Regions from separate parts of the Enterococcus sp. AMC1086 genome, predicted to be linked through region 1. Evidence: predicted binding sites of a transcription regulator. Region 1 holds the regulator's gene; the other holds the start of a gene.
What was found. Region 1 encodes HrcA, which represses chaperone genes, less so after heat shock. Its sites were predicted from a motif close to TTAGCACTCNNNNNNNNNGAGTGCTAA; they were not measured.
Positions count from the first base shown of each region.

Region 2: groES (co-chaperone GroES) is a predicted target of HrcA. The motif match lies at 6,626-6,652, and genes of this name have one in related genera.

Region 1 is NZ_CM177100.1:2,003,958-2,012,422, reverse strand. Features, by position in the region: gene mgtA (magnesium-translocating P-type ATPase) at 1-1,743, shown strand, start outside; gene hemW (radical SAM family heme chaperone HemW) at 1,927-3,084, shown strand; gene hrcA (heat-inducible transcriptional repressor HrcA) at 3,271-4,314, shown strand; gene grpE (nucleotide exchange factor GrpE) at 4,356-4,919, shown strand; gene dnaK (molecular chaperone DnaK) at 4,987-6,816, shown strand; gene dnaJ (molecular chaperone DnaJ) at 6,973-8,139, shown strand; gene AC4BC4_RS09475 (helix-turn-helix transcriptional regulator) at 8,198-8,465, opposite strand, start outside.
Region 2 is NZ_CM177100.1:1,171,696-1,180,160, reverse strand. Features, by position in the region: gene AC4BC4_RS05505 (TraX family protein) at 43-792, shown strand; gene AC4BC4_RS05500 (BspA family leucine-rich repeat surface protein) at 1,118-4,093, opposite strand; gene groL (chaperonin GroEL) at 4,616-6,244, opposite strand; gene groES (co-chaperone GroES) at 6,308-6,592, opposite strand; gene AC4BC4_RS05485 (hypothetical protein) at 6,816-6,998, shown strand; gene AC4BC4_RS05480 (CPBP family intramembrane glutamic endopeptidase) at 7,085-7,753, shown strand; gene AC4BC4_RS05475 (redox-sensing transcriptional repressor Rex) at 7,819-8,465, opposite strand, start outside.

The DNA of each region.
Region 1 (8,465 bases):
CTGCCGATGATCGTTACCACAAATTTAGTCAAAGGCTCTAGAGATATGGCCAAAGAAGGAACGATCATGAAAAACGTCAATGCGATTCAAAACTTTGGCGCTATGGATATTCTGTGTACGGATAAGACGGGCACACTAACGCAAGATAAGGTCATTCTTGAGTACCATTACAACACTTCATGTCAAGAAGATCATGAAATATTGCATTCTGCGTTTTTGAATAGTTTCTTTCAGACAGGTTTACGAAATTTGATTGATAAAGCGATTATTGAAGCAGCATCGAAAGAATTATCCATTGACGAAGAAGATTATTTTAAAATAGACGAAATTCCTTTTGATTTTAATCGTAGAAGAATGAGTGTGGTTGTTAAAGATAGAAGATCCAATCGAAGCCTATTAATCACCAAAGGAGCAGTAGAAGAGATGCTGCAAGCATGCTCTTACATTAACCAGCAGGGAAATATTATTCCACTCACGCAAGAGATAAAAAAACAAGTACTAAAAACAGTCAAAGAATTAAATGAAGATGGCTTACGAGTATTGGCCATTGCTGATAAAAAAGTCAATAATCAACTAGATGATTATTCTGTAGAAGACGAGAAAGAGTTGGTTTTACAAGGATATTTAGCATTCTTAGACCCTCCAAAAGAAACAGCGGCAGCGGCAATCAAGGCATTGAAAAACAATGGTGTTTCTGTAAAAATTTTAACTGGAGATAATGAATTAGTCACACGTTCAGTCTGTAAAGAGGTTGGTCTGGAAACTGAAAAAATGATCAGTGGTTCAGCAATAGGTAAGTTATCTGAAGTTGAATTAGAAAAAATCGTTAATGAATACAATATCTTTACGAAAGTAACGCCAGACCAAAAAACAAAAATCGTAAAAGCGTTGAAAAAAAATGATCAAACAGTTGGATTTATGGGAGATGGTATTAATGATGCTGGAGCCATGAAAGTATCAGATGTAGGCATTTCTGTAGATACGGCCGTTGATATTGCAAAAGAATCGGCAGATGTTATTTTATTACAAAAGGATTTGATGGTTTTAGAGCAAGGAATTATATCAGGTCGTAGAGTATTTAGAAATACCATGAAATATATCAAAATGACTGCAAGCTCCAATTTTGGTAATGTATTTTCTGTTATTCCAGCAAGCATCTTCTTACCTTTTTTACCAGTTGCGCCGATTCAATCTCTTTTCTTAAACTTAATTTATGATACATCATGTATGTCTGTACCTTGGGATAATGTCGATGCAGAATATGTGGAAAAACCAAAAAAATGGGAAGCAAAATCAATTGGTTCTTTCATGAGATGGTTTGGACCGACCAGTTCTATTTTTGATATTGTCACTTATCTATTTATGTATTTCATAATTTGTCCAACAATTTTGGGTGGCAGCTTTTTCTCATTAACAGCAGATAAGCAATTATTGTTTATTGCGATTTTCCATGCAGGTTGGTTCATTGAATCTTTATGGTCACAAATGTTGGTGCTTCACGTTTTAAGAACACCAAAGATCCCGTTCCTTCAAAGTAGAGCATCAGGTATATTGACACTGGTCACTTCAATTGGAATTTTAGGCGGTACAATTTTACCATTTACCAATTTAGGCGCAACGATTGGATTTGCACCTTTACCAGGAAATTACTTTTTCTATTTAATACCAACGATCATTGCGTATTTACTTTTAGTAACGGTAATCAAAAAAATATATATGAAAAAATATCAAGAGTTACTTTAATCGGAAATTTTAGGACACTTTGGATTCTAGGAATGAACCAAGGTGTCTTTTTTTTGTACATTAAATAGTGAATTTATTGAATCAAATTAGAACATTATATGATTGAATATGGTAAGATGAAGTGGGTCTTTTATATACAGATATAATAGAGTAGAGGACTTTCAAATTGGAGGAATAAAAACAGTGAAAAATGATACAACGAGCATTTCAGCATATATACATATCCCTTTTTGTGAACACATCTGTTATTATTGTGATTTCAATAAAGTTTTTTTAGAAGGTCAGCCAGTAGATGAGTATATCCAAAGTCTTTTGACCGAAATTCGTTTGACAAAAGAGCAATATCCAAGCAAAGATACCAAAACAATCTATATAGGTGGTGGAACCCCAACGTCTTTATCGGCTAATCAATTGGCTGTGTTGTTAAAAGGCGTACGTGAACTTTTGCCGATAGAAGCTGGAAATGAATTCACAGTGGAAGCAAACCCGGGTGACTTAACACAAGATAAATTACAGGTGATGAAAGAGTATGGAGTCAACCGTTTATCAATGGGCGTTCAAACATTTGATGATCAGCTTTTGAAAAAAATTGGTCGCAAACATACGGCTAAAGATGTCTATGATACAATGAAATTTTTAGAGAAGGAAGACTTCTTGAATGTAAGCATTGATTTGATTTATGCATTACCTGGCCAAACATTAGAAGGATTTAGAGACACTTTAAGACGAGCAATCGAGCTTGATTTACCTCATTATTCATTGTATTCACTGATTTTAGAAAATAAAACAATGTTTATGAATTGGGTACGTCAAGGTCGCTTACAATTACCTGATCAGGAAGTTGAAGCGCAAATGTTTGAAGAAACGATCCTTGCGATGGAAAAAGCAGGACGTCATCAATATGAAGTAAGTAACTTTGCTTTAAAAGGTCAAGAAAGCCAGCACAATTTGGTCTATTGGAATAATGACCATTACTATGGTTTTGGAGCTGGAGCCAGTGGCTATCTAGGCCATACTCGTTATCGTAATCATGGTCCCATACAACACTATTTAAAACCATTAAGGGAAAATCAATTGCCTACTGTTGAAACAGAATTATTGACATTAAATAATCAAATGGAAGAAGAACTTTTTCTAGGTTTGAGAAAAATGAGAGGCGTATCAAAATCGCGTTTCCAAGAGAAATTTGGTTTACCATTGGATCATGTATACAAAGAAACGATTCCAGAGTTGGTCCAAAAAGGGTTGCTATTGGAGAATGAGGATCATATTCAACTCACTGAACAAGGACTTTTCGTAGGAAATGATGTGTTTGAAGCATTTCTCATAGATAAAGAATAGGAAAATAAAAAGGAATGAAACTAGAGTTTAAATGGCTCTGATTTCTTTCTTTTTTATTTTTTTAGCACTCGATGATAAAGAGTGCTAAAAAAGTTTGTTTTTCTCTTGACAATTTTGTGAGAACTTGCTATATTAATAATTGTATTAGCACTTGAACAACATGAGTGCTAATGAAGGGTGGTAACTATGATAACGGAAAGACAAAAGAATATTTTGCGACTTATCATCCAAGAATACACAAATACAGGAAATCCTGTAGGTTCCAAAAAATTAATGGAAGAAGGCATTCAATCGAGTTCTGCGACAATTCGTAACGATATGAAAGCTTTAGAAGAACACGGATTGCTAGCGAAGACACATTCGTCTTCTGGTAGAATTCCTTCAATGGATGGTTATCGCTATTATGTGGACCATTTGTTAAGTCCAGCGGAAGTTGAACATGATGAATTAGAAGCGATTCGCCATTCCTTTGGTAAAGAGTTTCATGAAATCAATGATATCATTGAACAATCTGCTGAGATCCTTTCTGACCTAACAAGCTATACTGCTTTTTCGTTAGGACCTGAAGTGAAAGAACGAAGATTGACTGGTTTCCGAATCGTTCCATTAAATGAGCGTCAAATCATCGCGATTATCGTAACAGATAAAGGCAACGTAGAAAACCAAGTATTTGCGATTCCGTCATCTGTATCAAGTCAGGATTTGGAAAAGATGACCCAAATAATCAATGACAAATTGGTAGGACAACCGTTACTGACAGTTTATCATCGTCTACGTACGGAAATCCCAATGATTTTACATCGTTATTTTCAAACACCAGATGGCATGATGAATCTATTTGATGCAATGTTAGGACACGCGTTTGAAGAAAAAGTTTTCGTCAGTGGTCGTATGAATCTATTAGACTTCGGTGTAGAAAAGAACATCGAACAACTAAAATCTGTTTATTCTTTTATGAAAAATACGAATGAAATTACTCATTTACTGACAGCTGATGAAGAAGCCGATACACAAATAGCGATTCGAATCGGTTCAGAAATAGGAAATGATTTACTTGATCATATGAGCATGATTACAGCAACCTATGAAGTCTCGGGTCATGGCAAAGGGACTATCGCCTTGTTAGGCCCCACAAGTATGCCTTATTCAAAAATGTTTGGTTTGGTGGATGTTTTCCGCCATGAATTAGCTTCAAAACTTGGTGCTTATTATCGGTTTTTGGATCAATAAGTACAAAGTTGAAAATATAGAATTCTACTAATTCTACGGAAATGAGAAGGGAAGTTGCTAGAGTGAGTAATAAAGAAGAAACAAATGAAGAATTAAAAGAAGAACACATGGAAGCTATCGATGATTCAGGTGTTTCTGAAACAGAAATAGAAATGACAGAATTAGAAAGTGCGAACGCTGAATTGTCAGAAATGGAAGATAAGTTTCTAAGAGCACGCGCTGAGATTGCCAACATGAGCAATCGGTTTAAAAACGAGCGTGAATTACTTGTTCGTTATCGTTCACAAGATTTAGGTAAAAAATTATTGCCGTCTATCGATAATTTAGAACGTGCGATGGCGATAGAAGTTGACGATGAGCAAGGTACGAGCTTGAAAAAAGGAATCTCAATGGTTCTTGAAAGTTTACAAGCTGCTTTGAAAGAAGAAGGCATCGAAGAGATCCCGACAATGGGTGAAGTGTTCGATCCTAATTTACATCAGGCAGTTCAAACGATTCCAGCAAGTGACGAAGTACCTGCGGATACAATCGTTGAAGTGTTACAAAAAGGCTATAAATTACATGACCGCGTTTTACGAGCAAGCATGGTTGTTGTTGCACAGTAACAGCAAAAAAATGTTTGTATAATATAAATTGAAAAAAATTAAAATAGAAGATAGGAGATCATTAATTATGAGTAAAATTATTGGTATTGACTTAGGAACAACAAACTCAGCAGTTGCAGTATTAGAAGGTGGAGAAGCAAAAATCATTGCAAATCCAGAAGGTAACCGTACAACACCTTCAGTCGTATCATTCAAAAATGGAGAAATTCAAGTTGGTGAAGTTGCAAAACGTCAAGCTGTAACGAACCCACATACAATTGCCTCAATCAAACGTCACATGGGTGAAGCGGGCTATAAAGTAGAAGCAGATGGCAAATCTTATACACCACAAGAAGTTTCTGCAATGATCTTACAATATTTAAAAGGCTTCGCAGAAGATTATCTAGGTGAAAAAGTTGATAAAGCAGTTATTACAGTACCAGCTTACTTCAACGATGCACAACGTCAAGCAACAAAAGACGCAGGTAAAATCGCTGGTTTAGAAGTGGAACGTATCGTGAACGAACCAACTGCTGCGGCATTAGCTTATGGTTTAGACAAAACAGATAAAGACGAAAAAGTTTTAGTATTTGACCTTGGTGGTGGTACATTTGACGTATCGATCCTTGAATTAGGTGATGGCGTATTCGACGTATTATCAACAGCCGGTGACAATGAACTTGGTGGAGATGACTTTGATAACAAAATCATCGATTACATGGTAGGAGAATTCAAAAAAGAAAATGGTGTTGATTTATCTAAAGATAAAATGGCCGTTCAACGTTTGAAAGATGCTGCTGAAAAAGCGAAAAAAGATTTATCAGGCGTTACTTCAACTCAAATCAGCTTACCGTTTATCACAGCAGGAGATGCTGGTCCATTGCACTTAGAAATGAACTTAACTCGTGCGAAATTTGATGAATTAACGAGTGACTTAGTTGAACGTACAAAAACACCTGTACGTCAAGCGTTGAAAGATGCTGGCTTGAACCCATCTGAAATCGATGAAGTTATTTTAGTAGGTGGATCTACTCGTATTCCAGCGGTTGTAGAAGCTGTTCGTAAAGAAACAAACAAAGAACCAAACAAATCAGTTAACCCTGATGAAGTAGTCGCAATGGGTGCTGCGATCCAAGGTGGGGTTATCACAGGTGATGTGAAAGACGTTGTATTATTAGACGTAACACCATTATCATTAGGGATTGAAACAATGGGTGGCGTATTTACTAAGTTGATCGATCGTAATACTACGATTCCAACAAGTAAATCTCAAACATTCTCAACAGCTGCTGATAATCAACCAGCCGTAGATATTCACGTATTACAAGGTGAACGTCCAATGGCAGCGGATAACAAAACATTAGGTCGTTTCCAATTAACAGATATTCCAGCTGCTCCTCGTGGTGTGCCTCAAATCGAAGTAAGTTTTGATATTGATAAAAATGGTATTGTAAACGTACGTGCGAAAGATTTAGGAACACAAAAAGAGCAAACAATCACAATCAAATCTTCATCAGGTTTGTCAGATGATGAAATCGAACGTATGGTTAAAGATGCTGAATCAAATGCGGAAGCAGATAAAGCACGTAAAGAAGAAGTTGACTTACGTAACGACGTTGACGCTTTGTTATTCACTGTTGATAAAACATTGAAAGAATTAGAAGGCAAAGTAGACGCTGACGAAGTGAAAAAAGCCGAAGATGCTCGTGATGAGTTAAAAGCTGCTGTTGAAGCAAACGATATCGAACAAATGAAAGAAAAACGTGATTCATTAAACGAAATCGTTCAAAACTTAACAGTAAAACTTTATGAACAAGCAGCGCAACAACAAGCACAAGAAAATCCAGAAGCTGCACAAGGTGGAGCAGATGATGTTGTAGATGCTGACTTTGAAGAAGTAGACGGCGACGACAAATAATCGCTAATAAGCTGGCAAAGACCAAAGTCATCGCTTTGGTCTTTGCCTATCTTTATTTGTAGGATAATTTGTGGTATGATTACAACGATGTTTTTATATAAATAAATTGGCGTCGATCCTTTTTTAATAAATGGAATAATAGTTGGAGGGGAACTAATGGCTACGAAAAGAGATTATTATGAAGTCCTAGGCTTATCAAAAGGTGCTTCAGATGACGAAATAAAAAAAGCTTACCGAAAGCTTTCTAAGCAATATCATCCAGATATCAATAAAGAAGCGGGTGCAGAAGAAAAATTCAAAGAAGTTTCTGAAGCATACGAAGTTTTAAGTGATTCACAGAAAAAAGCGGCTTATGATCAATATGGTCATGCAGGTACTGATCCAAATTACGGCGGAGGCGCTGGTGGTTTCAGCGGCTTTGGCGGAGGCGGGTTTTCAAGTAGCGGCTTTGGTGGATTTGAAGACATTTTTGATTCATTCTTTGGTGGTGGGTCGCGTAGTGTAGATCCAACTGCTCCAAGACAAGGGTCAGATTTGCAATATACAGTCAACCTTAAGTTTGAAGAAGCTATTTTTGGTGTAGAAAAAGAAATTAAATATAACCGAGAAGATAACTGTGAAACCTGTGGTGGGAACGGGGCTAAACCTGGTACTCATCCTGAAACGTGTCACAAGTGTCATGGCTCTGGTTCGATCAATGTTGAACGTCAAACACCACTTGGTCGTGTAATGAGCCGCCAAACCTGTGATGTTTGTCACGGTACAGGTAAAGAAATCAAAGACCCTTGTCCAACTTGTCACGGAACTGGACATGAGAAAAAAGCACATACAGTAAAAGTCAATGTTCCAGCTGGCGTAGAAGATGGACAACAAATGCGTTTGGCAAATCAAGGAGAAGCTGGTATGAATGGTGGACCATACGGTGATCTATATGTTGTATTCAGCGTAGAAGATAGTACTATTTTTGACCGTGAAGGTTCAGAAATCTACTATGATTTACCATTGAGCTTTGTACAAGCAGCACTTGGAGATGAGGTCAAAGTACCGACTGTTCATGGAGATGTAAAATTAAAAATTCCTGCAGGTACTCAAACAGAAACAAACTTCCGCTTACGTGGTAAAGGCGCACCGCGCTTACGTGGTGGAGCTAATGGAGATCAGCATGTGAAAGTTAAAATCATTACACCGAAAAACTTGAACGACGAACAAAAAGAAGCTTTACGCGCATTTGCGAAAGCCGGCGGTCAAACGGTAAGTGAACAACAAGAAGAAGGCTTCTTTGATAAAATGAAAGATGCTTTTGGCGGTAAGAAAAAGAAATAAAAGTAAAGAGCCTATCCATTGATGCTTTCTAAGCGCCAACGGAAAGGCTCTTTCATTTTCAATTGTTTTGATAGAGTTCGAGTAAATTTTCGATACGACTTTTTAATTCAGCTCTAACGTGAGGTGGTTCGAGACATTCACATTGATTGCCGAAACTTAAAAGTAAATTATAGCCAAAGTCATCTTCCATAAAAGGAAATGAAACTATCAATTTTTCAGTATCCTTATAAGGAGAATAGTGTAATGGCCCAAATTTATCAACCAGTTGTTCTCTGATTTTATTGGTTACTTTGAGTGTAGTGAGCGTAAACTTTTTACCATAGAAC
Region 2 (8,465 bases), 830 kb from region 1:
TAAAATGATATATCTCAAATCTAATAAAAAGGAGCACACTTATTGGACTCAAAATCTTTTTTCTCTGGTAGCCAATTGAAATGGATTGCTATTATCGCTATGCTGCTCGATCATACTGCAAAAATCATTCCTTTTCAGCCCTCTGTAACACTGTCGGTTCCGTATGCAGTTGAACCAACTACGAATAATTTGATTGATTTAAGCCAAGCACTTTTCCCCGTATTTATTATGATCGGAAGACTGGCTTTCCCTATATTCTGTTTTTTACTGGTAGAAGGATTTATTCATACTTCGAATACTAAAAAATATCTACTCCGTCTATCCTTATTTGCTTTCATTTCTGAGATACCTTATGATCTGGCTTTTTCACATCGAATAGTCGATTTGAAAAGTCAAAATGTCTTTTTCACCTTATTGATTGGTTTGTTGGTCATTATTGGTTTACAACGATTAAAGAATCACTCAGTAAAGAATATTTTTTTCTCTATTATTATAGTAGGATTAGGGATTTTTACAGCGCAATGGCTGCATACCGATTATGGCGGTTGGATTGGGGTTTTGTTGATTGTCGTTTTGTACCTATTTAGAGATTTTCATCTGTTTAAATGTGTTCTTGGAGCACTTATTCTTTTACAAAATAGTTGGTTTGGGTTGATTGCTTTTATTCCCATCTATTTTTATAATGGTCAGCGTGGAAAGCAATGGAAATATTTTTTTTATTGGTTTTATCCAGCTCATTTGTTGGTGTTAATAGGGATTCAACAGTTTTTGATTCTGCCTTATTTCTGTTAGATAATCAGACAATTGAAACAAGAAAACGAGGATGATACAAAAGTATTTTTTACTTTTGTATCATCCTCATTTTTATTGATTAAAGCTTGATTACATCATGCCACTTACTATCAACTAAAATAACCGACTAGTTTAAATTAGTGTAAAAACACTGATTGATACCTTTTCTTTTAAAAATAGACTAGTAAACACTAATAGAGTTTTTGATTTTTAATTGCTTCTATTTTTAAGAATTTTGAGCACTTACTATTTAATCAATCCAGTAAATTTGAATAGCCTATCTTTTTCTCGTATTAATGGTTTACATTAAATGGTGTTTATGATTTTAATCAACTACTAACTCATAAATACCAGGATTTGTTCCATCGTATCCCTTGGCAAACTGGTCTCCTGAGTTATAAATAATATCTGCCTCTTTATTCATCCACGCAGAATTCGATAATCCTGTATTATATACTTTTTTAAATCTGAACTCTTTTCCTAAAATTAATTTTGACACTGCCGAATTGGTGAATAGATACGACATACTCGTTACTTTTTCTGTATTCCAATTGCTAAAATCAACTTCCTGTAATGATGGAGTATCTTTGAACATTTCAGATGCATCTACTACATTACTCATCGTCTTATCGCTAAATTTGACAGTCTGTAACGCGCTTGCTCCTTTGAAAATAGAAATCATACTCTCTACCTTACTCATATCTAATTGACTCATATCTATTGTGGTAAGTGTTTTAGCGTCTTTAAACATACTTCCCATCGTACTTACTTTGCTTGTGTCTAATTGATTGATATTTACTTTTGTAAGAGCAGTATTACTAAACATGCTTTCCATCGTCGTTACGTCACTTGTATCCAAATTATTCAGCTGTTTAATTTCTTTTAAGTTCGTTAGATTTTCAAATAAATGATTAGCAGCTCTTAACTTCAATTTTTCTGAAAAATCGATCATTTCTATTTGTTGTGGATCAATGTTATTTTGTTCCGCAAACTTCTTCATTGTATAACTATACGCAAAAGTCCCTTTCTTAAAAGTGAGCGTTTTAGTTATTTGATCCCATGTGTAATCCGCCGTACTATTCCCAATTGTATAGGTCCCTGGAACTGTTCCATCGTATCCTGAGACAAACTCTGTTCCTGAGTTATAAATAGTATCTGCCTCTTTATTCATCCACGCAGAATTCGATAATCCTGTATTATATACTTTTTTAAATCTGAACTCTTTTCCTAAAATTAATTTTGACACTGCCGAATTGGTGAATAGATACGACATACTCGTTACTTTTTCTGTATTCCAATTGCTAAAATCAACTTCCTGTAATGACGGAGTATCTTTGAACATTTCAGATGCACCTACTACATTACTCATCGTCTTATCGCTAAATTTGACAGTCTGTAACGCGCTTGCTCCTTTGAAGATAGAAGTCATACTCTCTACCTTACTCATATCTAATTGACTCATATCTATTGTGGTAAGTGTTTTAGCACCCATAAACATTTTTTCCATCGTTGTTACTCCGCTTGTGTCTAAGTTCTCTATACGAATGATAGTTTCCAAATCAGATAATCCTGCAAACAAAGAACTAGAATTTCCACCAGCTTTTACAGGCGCAACAAAACGAATATTTTTAATTTTTTTACCATTTAAAACACTATTTTTTTCAATTTCTTGCGCAATAGATTTACCTTCTGGAAATTGACCGTCATAAAAACTTAACGTTTGAGATTCTTCATTCCATCCCCATTCAGCAGTACCAAATTTCCCCATGGTCTTACTATTAGTAGTGTAAAGATTAATATCGTAAGCAGTTGTTGCTCCATCATTTTTAGGTTCTGTACTCCAATTAATACGACGTCCATTTGCCTCATCAGCATCAGAATATTTAGCATAATTAGAGTCAAGTATATTTTTTCTTAAAAATGGATACTTCTCATAATTGATATAACTGTAGTCACATCTTATAATATTTGAAGAAGGATTATATTTATATCTAACAACAACGGAAATACTCTCATTACTGGTAATTTTTATTGGCTTTTTCAATGCAATTCTTTTAGTTCCAGAACTCTCCATTATCCCAGAGGCAACTTTTTCATAATCCTTCAAGGATGTTTTTTTATTATTCTTTGGATTTATATAGATTTCATAAGGTGCATTAGCTTGATTACTGTTAATAGATACAGCAACAATTGTTTCATCCTTACTTGCATCAATAGAAAAATCATTTGAGAAAAGCATTGATTCTGTTGGCTTTTCTATTCGTCTAGCCCAACTAGTAGTTTCACCGACTTGAGAAATATAGCTATTGTCATAGTTTTTCTCATTATAAACTTCAGAAATGGATCCAATTTTTGTATCAAATAAGAACTTGTCTTCATAAGAAACATAGTAATAACCATTTTTACCATATCTAGTGCCCCAACTATTCTTCATCACAAAAGCACCATTGTTCTTAGGACGGTTTCCTAGTTTAAAATTATCTTTATTATAATTATCGTCCCAACCTACCAAAATCGTTTCATGATTTGTACCTGGAAACTTTTCATAATTATTATAAATACCACCAGTTACTTCATTGATATTTGCTTTAAAGTTTGTATTATACTCATAAGTAATTGCACCATTTTCTTTAATTAGTTGTTTCATAAATTGGACAATTTTCGCTTTTTCCTCGTTAGTTGAATGGGCTGAGGCATTATATGTTACATAGGAAGCAACATCTAAATCTGGATTTTTACCTAACTCTTCAATTTTAATTGGATCAGTGGAATAGCCCTTATCGAAATTCTGAGTAAGAACAGGTAATCTATTTTGTGTATATAATGGCATCGTCTTTGTCCAAGAATGACTGCTTCCTATACCTTGATTTCTATTTGTTGCATAAGGGTTTTCCCCAACTGTGCCTGTTGCATTACTAGCTGAAATATAGTCAACGTATCTTTCCGAAAAATTATATTGTTTTCCTAGTTTAATAGCTGCTGCGTGTTCAACTAGGCCAGTTGCTGAATAAGCCCAACAAATATCTAATGGACCTTGATTTTTGATTGGTGTTCCTAATTTACCATCGAAATTAAATGTTTCAGGTAATTCCTTCTTATAACTCCTAGTGTTTTTTTCGAATTCTTTTGGAAATTCAAATCTCTCTCGTTTAACCTCTTCATCTTTAACTACAGGGTTATTTTTATTGAATTCATTAATAAAATTTTCTTGTTCTTGCGTTAATCCCTCAGTTGCGTTAGCTCTGAGTGGAAAAAATCCCCCTATACATAAAATAGACAACAATAACCCAACTTTTTTCATTAAACTTCCTCCTTTTCTAACTTAGTGTCTATTATAACTAACTTTTATACAAAAAAAAACCCTATATTAATATTAAATAGAGAATTCAACGCTTAATTTTCTTTTTATGTATTTTCACTTTCAAAAAACGTTTGTTTTTAAGAAGATGTATTTTGCATTCATAATTAATCAAAAGAAAGTTATTAATCTAGGATTATCAAAAGTGACTTTTGGTTATCCTCTGTTTTTTTAGACCTTTGTAGAACTAAGTTGATTGGTGTATTGAAGTGAAATATTTTAGCGTAACTTACAATCTCCCCATTAAAATTATAACGTGAGAATTTCATTCCTTTATGCATTCAAATTTTATAATTTATTAGTAAATATAGACATAAAAATAGCCTCTCCGACGCACCAGACAACTATTTTTTATAAACAAAAAAAGGCTAGGGAATAACTCTATGAGTCATCCCCTAGCCTTAAGGAATCTGAATGGACGATAGCAGCAAAAGTAATTCCTGCTGTCCCAGCTTCCCTTGATTTTTACATCATGCCGCCCATTCCCATTGAAGGATCCATTGGAGGCATTGCAGCACCTGCTGGTTCTGGTTTGTCTGCAACTACTGCTTCTGTAGTCAATAATAAAGCAGCCACTGATGCAGCGTTTTGTAATGCTGAACGCGTTACTTTCGTTGGGTCAACGATTCCTGCTTCTACCATGTTTACCCATTCACCATTTGCAGCGTTGAAACCGATACCTAATTCGATATTTTTTAGTTTATCAACAATTACTGAGCCTTCATAACCAGCATTTTCAGCAATTTGACGAATTGGTTCTTCTAAAGCACGAACAACTATTTTCACACCAGTTGCTACATCACCTTCAGCATCTAATGCAGCGACTTTACCGATAACATTTACCAATGCCGTACCACCACCTGAAACCATACCTTCTTCAACAGCGGCACGAGTAGCGTTCAATGCATCTTCGATACGTAATTTTAATTCTTTTAGTTCTGTTTCTGTTGCAGCTCCAACTTTAACAACTGCCACACCACCAGCTAATTTAGCTAAGCGTTCTTGTAATTTTTCACGATCAAAATCAGATGTTGTTTCTGCAATTTGATTTTTGATTAATTGAACACGAGCATCAATACCCGCTTTTTCGCCAGCGCCTTCAACGATAGTTGTGTTGTCTTTATCTACAACAACTTTACTTGCGTTACCTAAGTTTTCGATCGTTGTATCTTTTAATTCTAGACCTAGATCATCCGTAATCACTGTTGCGCCAGTTAAGATAGCGATATCCTCAAGCATTGCTTTACGACGATCACCAAAACCAGGCGCTTTAACAGCAACTACGTTAAATGTTCCACGAATTTTGTTTAATACTAATGTTGGTAAAGCCTCACCATCAACATCATCAGCAATGATCAATAATGGACGACTTTGTTGTAAAATTTGTTCTAACAATGGCAAGATATCTTGGATGTTAGAGATTTTTTTGTCAGTGATCAAAATATACGGATTTTCTAAGGCAGCTTCCATTTTATCATTGTCTGTCACCATATATTGAGATAAGTAGCCGCGGTCAAATTGCATACCTTCAACGACATCTAATTCCGTTTCGATCCCTTTTGATTCTTCAATGGTAATGACCCCATCATTGCCAACTTTTTCCATTGCGTCAGCGATCAATTGACCTACACGGTCTGATCCAGATGAAACTGCTGCTACTTGTGCAATTGCTTCTTTGGAATCAACGACTGTTGAAATATTGTGTAATTCTTCCACAGCAGTCTTTGTTGCCAATTCGATACCGCGACGAATACCTAATGGATTAGCACCAGCAGTTACGTTTTTCAATCCTTCACGAACGATTGCTTGCGTTAAAACTGTTGCAGTAGTTGTTCCATCTCCTGCGATATCATTGGTTTTAGATGCAACTTCAGAAACTAATTTCGCACCCATGTTTTCAAAATGATCTTCTAATTCGATTTCTTTAGCAATCGTTACCCCATCATTTGTAATCAATGGTGATCCGAAAGATTTTTCTAAAACAACGTTCCGGCCTTTAGGGCCTAATGTTACTTTTACTGTATCTGCTAAAATATCTACGCCACGAAGCATTGCTGCACGTGCATCTTCTGCGAATTTGATTTCTTTTGCCATAATTCCTTCACCTCAAAAATTTTATTTTTTCTATTTTAATTAGTTTTTTCATTTAAAAATGTATTACTCCACAATGGCAATAATGTCTTTACCAGAAACGATCAAATAATCATTTCCTTCGTATTTAACCTCAGTACCTGAATATTTTTCAAACATCACGGTGTCGCCTACTTTTACATCGGCAGGAACTTTTGTACCGTTCTCTAAAACACGGCCTTCACCTACCGCGATAACGTTTCCTGTTTGAGGCTTTTCTTGAGCTGCAGATGCTAAGACAATGCCCCCCACTGTTTTTTCTTCTTCTTTCGCGACTTCAATAACGACGCGATCGCTTAATGGTTTTAACACAATAAATCCCTCCATAAAAAATATTTATCTTTTTTAGCACTCTTAGTTATCGAGTGCTAACTACACTATTTATAATACTCATTTCCCTATCGTTTTGCAAGTCTTTTGACTAATTTTATTGAACAAACAATCGAAGGAAGTCTGTTTTCTAGCAAGATTCGGTATATTTCTTCTATATCTTCTATTTCATGGTAAAATAAAAACAGAAAGAGAGGCGATTGAAATGAAACAACGAATCATGGGAGCTTTGACGATAACAGGACTCTATCTAATTATTGCGAATATTGGGAATTTCTTTTTTGGTGTCAGTAGGCGCGTTGACTGGACGACGACCTTATGGGAAGCGGCATTTTTCTTTGTATTTATCTTTCTATTATTAGGCTATCGTAATAATCATAAAAAATAAGCATCTGCTTGCATTATTACAGACTTTGGTATACGTTTATAGTCTGAAACTATTGGAAGGGGTTTTCTATGTTTATGCCTACAAATATGTCTATTAAAAAAGTAAGTTTTTCAATGATTCTACTCTATGGATTGGTGTTTTTCTCTCCTTATATTTTCAGTCCATTTTCTCCAGATATCGTAATCAGTGGTACAACATTTACCTATATTTTAGGCGCTGGTTTGATGATTTGGCTTTATATAAAAAATAAAGAAACTGCCGTTACAATAGTAGAAAAAGAAGCCAAACTGACCTCACCTGTTTTTATCTTCTTACTTGGTGTCAGTGGTATTTTTTTGGCAATGATCATTCAAACAATTGTGTTCAGTATCGAAACCGCCATCACAGGCGCTGATCCAAATTCACAAAACACGCAAAATATTATCAAAGTTATTTTGGCAAATCCACTGTTTATCTTAGCAACAACAATCGGTGGTCCTATTATGGAAGAATTTGTTTTTCGTCGTTCTATGATTGGTTTAACAGAACCTTATACTGGATTTTGGTTCTCTGCTATTATTAGCTCTGCTTTGTTTTCAGTTATTCATCAAGATGGTCATTTCTTTGTTTATTTCTTTATGGGCTTCTTTTTTGCTCTGCTATATAAAATGACTGGGAAAATTTGGACCTCGATCATCGCGCATTGCGGCATGAATACGATCGTGGTGATTGCTCAACTTGTGATCCATTTTGGAAATATTGAAATGCCTAAATAACATAAAAATAAAAAAGTCCTATGAATGCAAATTTTACAAAAAATGCACTCATAGGACTTTTTTAATTATTCTTTACTATCTTCGATTTCAGTATCAACAAATGTATTATCATTGTGCAAGAAGTAAATCAATGTTTGTAATTCATTCGTCAAGTCGACGTTTTGAATCAAAACATCAGTCGGTGCTACTAAACGAGCCGCAGTAAAGTTCAAAATCCCTTTCACTCCAGCATCAGCCAGCTGACTTACAACTTCTTGGGCTTTTCTGGCCGGTAAAGTCAAGATTGCCACTTCGATTTGTTGTATCCGAATCTGTTCCATCATATCCGTCATTGGATAAACTGGGATACCATCAACGATTCTGCCGACAATATCATCGTTGACATCAAATGCACAACTAACTCGAATGCTGTTACTTTGATGGAATTTATACTTTAGTAAGGCACTTCCTAAGTTACCTACACCAATCAAGGCTACATTTGTAAGTTCATCATCATTCAACGTTTTTGCAAAGAAATTCATCAAATTCTCTACATCATAGCCATAGCCACGCTTACCTAATTCGCCAAAATAAGAAAAATCTCGTCGAATTGTCGCGCTATCTACTTGCACCGCATCACTTAGTTCAGTAGATGAAACTTTATTTTTGCCTGCATCATGCAGAATTCTCAAATAACGATAATATAGGGGAAGGCGTCTTGCAGTTGCTTTTG